DNA from 2 places in the Streptomyces sp. NPDC102274 genome. Region 1 is predicted to be linked to the other one. Evidence: riboswitches for the same ligand, from Rfam matches in the RefSeq annotation. Region 1 holds a riboswitch; the other holds the start of a gene.
What was found. A riboswitch is a leader RNA that binds a small molecule or an ion and turns the genes downstream of it on or off. The one in region 1 is predicted to bind glycine.
Positions count from the first base shown of each region.

Region 2: linked by a shared signal. The riboswitch ahead of gcvP (aminomethyl-transferring glycine dehydrogenase) and the one ahead of gcvT (glycine cleavage system aminomethyltransferase GcvT) in region 1 are both predicted to bind glycine.

Region 1 covers NZ_JBIWLW010000026.1:48,075-50,271, reverse strand. The annotation lists gene gcvT (glycine cleavage system aminomethyltransferase GcvT) at 1-1,087, opposite strand, end outside; glycine riboswitch at 1,234-1,333, opposite strand; gene ACIRQP_RS29200 (AAA family ATPase) at 1,505-2,197, shown strand, end outside.
Region 2 covers NZ_JBIWLW010000029.1:108,661-110,857, reverse strand. The annotation lists gene ACIRQP_RS31155 (DNA polymerase IV) at 1-661, shown strand, start outside; gene ACIRQP_RS31150 (PRC-barrel domain-containing protein) at 556-954, opposite strand; glycine riboswitch at 1,078-1,175, shown strand; gene gcvP (aminomethyl-transferring glycine dehydrogenase) at 1,353-2,197, shown strand, end outside.

The DNA.
Region 1 (2,197 bases):
TGCCGTGCGCGGCGTGCGCGGCGTCGACGTACGCCATGGCGATCGGTTTGCCCAGGGTCGGGGAGGGGGCGCCCGAGGTGACCTCTCCCACGACGGCGCCCCCGGCTACCACCTGGTACCCGGCGCGCGGGACCCGGCGGCCCTCGGCGATCAGGCCGACGAGCTTGCGGGGCGGGGCGGACGTGGCGCGCTCGGCGGCGGCCTGAAGGGCCTCGCGGCCGACGAAGGCGCCGCCGTTCGAGGTCTTCTCGAACTTCACGACCCGGCCGAGACCGGCGTCGAACGGGGTCAGGGCGGTGGACAGCTCGTTCCCGTACAGCGGCATACCGGCTTCGAGCCGGAGGGTGTCACGGCAGGACAGCCCGCAGGGCACCAGCCCGACGCCCTCGCCGGCCTCGGTCAGCGCCTGCCACAGCCGCTCGGCGTACCGGGGCTCGACGAACAGCTCGAAGCCGTCCTCGCCGGTGTAGCCGGTACGCGCGATCAGCGCGGGGACACCGGCGACGGTGCCCGGCAGGCCCGCGTAGTACTTGAGGCCGTCCAGATCGGCGTCGGTCAGCGACTTCAGGATGCCCGGGGACTCGGGGCCCTGGACCGCCAGCAGCGCGTACGCGTCGCGGTCGTCGCGTACGGCCGCGTCGAACCCCTCGGCGCGGGCGGTCAGCGCGTCCAGCACGGTCTGGGCGTTGGAGGCGTTGGCGACGACCATGAAGGTCTCCTCGCCGAGACGGTAGACGATCAGGTCGTCCAGGATCCCGCCGTCCTCCCGGCAGATCATGGTGTAGCGGGCGCGGCCCACGGCGACGGCGCCGATATTGCCGACGAGCGCGTAGTCGAGGAGGTCGCCGGCGGCCGGTCCCGAGACGGTGATCTCACCCATGTGGGAGAGATCGAAGAGACCGGCGCGGGTGCGGACGGCGTGGTGCTCGTCGCGCTCGCTCGCGTACCGCAGCGGCATGTCCCAGCCCGCGAAGTCGGTCATGGTCGCGCCCAGTGCGCGGTGCGTGGCGTCGAGGGCGGTGAGACGCGGGGTGCCGGGGGCGGCGGGGCCGGGCGTGCTGGTGCTGCTCGGGGGGACATGGCTCATCGGTGTGACTCCCAGGGCATGACGGCGAGGACGGTCCTCCCCATCTGTCATCGGAACCTGAGAGGTTCATCATGGCCACCGTAAGAGCGGTCATGACTTGCACCTTGGGTGGAGCCGCAGAGCTGCGGCCCGCTTTTCAGATCTGCCTCATCCACGCGGTACGGGGCCTGAGAGATTCAAGGGAGGGTCTTGCTCCTTCGGCGCCCGGCGCACACACGGTGACCGGGACTCTCCCGCGCGGATTCAAACGGCCGGTATGCAGTTGGCGGGCACATCATCGCACGCATCGCCGCCGAGCGGGGAGCCCGGTCCACAACTCGCCCGCCCCCGCAAAAAGCTTGTGGCGCATTACCATTTCTTTACACTTCATGGGCAAGGTTCATGGGCCAGGTCGACTGAGCTGACAGGGGGACGGCGATGATGTCGCAGGGGTCCGGTACGTACGCGACGACCGCGGGGATGCCGGCACAGACGGGCACGGCCGCGCAGCCGGGCGCACCCGCACGGGACGGTGCGGTCCGGGACGGCGCGGCTCGCGTGGCGCGGGTCGTCCGGGATCTGCGGGGGCGGGGGCCCGCCGCCGAGGGCGGCCGGGCGCGGGGCCGCGGCACGAAGAGTCTCGTCTTCGCCGAAGGGGATCTGGTGGTCGTCTCCGGGCTGCCGGGCAGCGGCAAGTCCACCCTGATCCGGCGGGCCGCCGAGGCCACCGGTATCGACTCCCAGGACACCAGGGACCGCTGGGCGCGCCGGCTGCCGGGCGCCCTGCCGTACGCCGTCTACCGCCCGCTCGTCCGGCTCGCGCACTACGCGGGGCTGCGGCGCGCGCTCGGCTCCGGCGAGAGCGTCGTCGTCCATGACTGCGGTACGCAGAGATGGGTACGGAGCTGGCTGGCCCGTGAGGCCCGTCGGCGTGGCCGCCGGCTCCATCTCGTCCTGCTGGACGTCCCGCCCGAGGTGGCGCGCGAGGGCCAGCGGGAGCGCGGCCGGGGCGTGTCCGGCTACGCCTTCGCCCGGCACCGCCGCGCGGTCCGCCGCCTGCTCGCCGACGCCGAGACGGGCCGCCTCCCCCGGGGCTGCGCCTCGGCGGTGCTCCTGGACCGGGACGCGGCG
Region 2 (2,197 bases), on a different contig from region 1:
GACCCTGACCCGCTCGGAGACCCTGCGCGGGCCCACGGACGACCCGGGGGTGGTGCGGGAGGCCGCGGGGCGGCTGCTGGAGTCGGTGGACACCACGGGCGGTGTAAGGCTGCTCGGGGTGGGTGTGACGGGGCTCGCGGACTTCACGCAGGAGGACCTCTTCGCCCAGGCGGCGGCCGACGAGGCAGCCGCCTGGGCGCACGCGTCGGCGGACGGGCGCGAGCGCGAGCCGGTGGGTGCGGACGCGGCGGGGACCGCGGGTGCGGGCGCGGGAGGGGCGGTCGGTGACGGGACCGCGGCGCCCGGGGCGGCCGGGCGCGGCGGCGGTGGGCCCGCGGAGATACCGGAAGCGCCCGCCGAGCGGCGTTTCCCGGCGGGACACGACGTACGCCATCGGGAGTTCGGTGCGGGCTGGGTGCAGGGCAGCGGGTTGCGGAGGGTCACCGTACGATTCGAGGAGCCGGGGTCCGCGCCGGGGCGGGTACGGACCTTCTGGGCCGACGACCCCGATCTGGAGCTCTCCGAGCCGCTGCCCCTGGTGCCAGGGGAGGCGGGTCAGTCGTCCTGGCCGGCCAGCCGACCGAAGTCGCGTTCGGAGTCACGGTCGGACAGGGACGAGGGCCGTTCGGGTGGCTCGGGGTCCGGAAGGGCCAGGCCGTAGTGGTGGTAGAGCTGGAGTTCCTGGTCGGGGGAGAGATGCCGGCCGACACCGAAATCGGGGGCGTCGCGGATCAGCGCACGCTCGAACGGGATCCGCAGACCGTCCTGGGACAGTGTGCTGGGGGCGAGGGGGACGAAGGCGTCGCGACTGAAGAGTCCGGTACGGACGGCGGCCCACTCCGGGATCCCGGTGGCGTCGTCGAGGTACACCTCGTCGACTGTCCCGAGCTTATGGCCGTTGCGGTCGAACGCCTTGCGGCCTATCAGACTGCGCGGATCAATGTCGGTCTCCACGGTCCCTCCAACTGGTCGCAACTGGTCGCAACTGCTTGTGAATACTACAAAAGTGCAGATTTCGGACGTCGGCCACTCGAAAGTTGTGCCGAGGGCCGCGCTGGTAGGCTGGCAAGCGGCTGCTGACCCCGTGCGGGAGAGTCCTCCGGAGAGATGGCCGGAGGCGCCGAAGGAGCAAATCCTCCCCGGAATCTCTCAGGCCCCCGTACCGCACGGACGAGGTCACTCTGGAAAGCAGGGCGGGCGTCGGACGGCATCCGCTCTCACCGACGGTGAAAGCCGGGCTGCCTCCGGGCGGGCCGGTGAAGCTCTCAGGTCGAGATGACAGAGGGGGAGGCCGTTCGGGCACCCGTGTCTCGGTGCCCCTCACAGGTCGCGTCGACCAGGAGGCCTCCGCAATGACCGTCAACCGCATTCCGCTCTCCCAGCTGGAGCGAGGCACCCCCTTCGAGCAGCGCCACATCGGGCCCGACGCGCCGGCGCAGGCGAAGATGCTGGCGCAGGTCGGCTACGGCTCGCTCGACGAGCTGACCGCCGCCGCGGTGCCGGACGTCATCAAGAGCACGGAGGCTCTGCGGCTTCCGGGGGCACGCACCGAGGCCGAGGTGCTGGCCGAGCTGCGCTCCCTCGCGGACCGCAATCAGGTGCTCGCGCCGATGATCGGGCTCGGCTACTACGGCACGTACACGCCGTCGGTGATCCTGCGCAATGTCATGGAGAACCCGGCCTGGTACACCGCGTACACGCCGTACCAGCCGGAGATCTCCCAGGGCCGGCTGGAGGCGCTGCTCAACTTCCAGACGGTCGTGGCCGAGCTGACCGGGCTGCCGACCTCGGGGGCCTCGCTGCTGGACGAGGGCACCGCGGCGGCGGAGGCCATGGCGCTCGCCCGCCGGGTCGGCAAGGTCAAGGGCGGTGTCTTCCTGGTGGACGCCGACGCGCTGCCGCAGACCATCGCCGTGATCGAGACCCGCGCCGAGCCGACCGGTGTCGAGGTCGTCGTCGCGGACCTGAGCGAAGGAATTCCGGCCGAGGTCGCCGAGCGCGGGGTCTTCGGAGTGCTGCTCCAGTACCCGGGCGCCTCGGGGGCCGTACGGGACATCAGGCCCGTGGTCGAGCAGGCGCACGGCCTCGGCGCGATCGTCACCGTCGCCGCCGATCTGCTCGCGCTGACGCTCCTCACCTCACCGGGTGAGCTGGGCGCCGACATCGCGGTGGGCACCACCCAGCGCTTCGGGGTCCC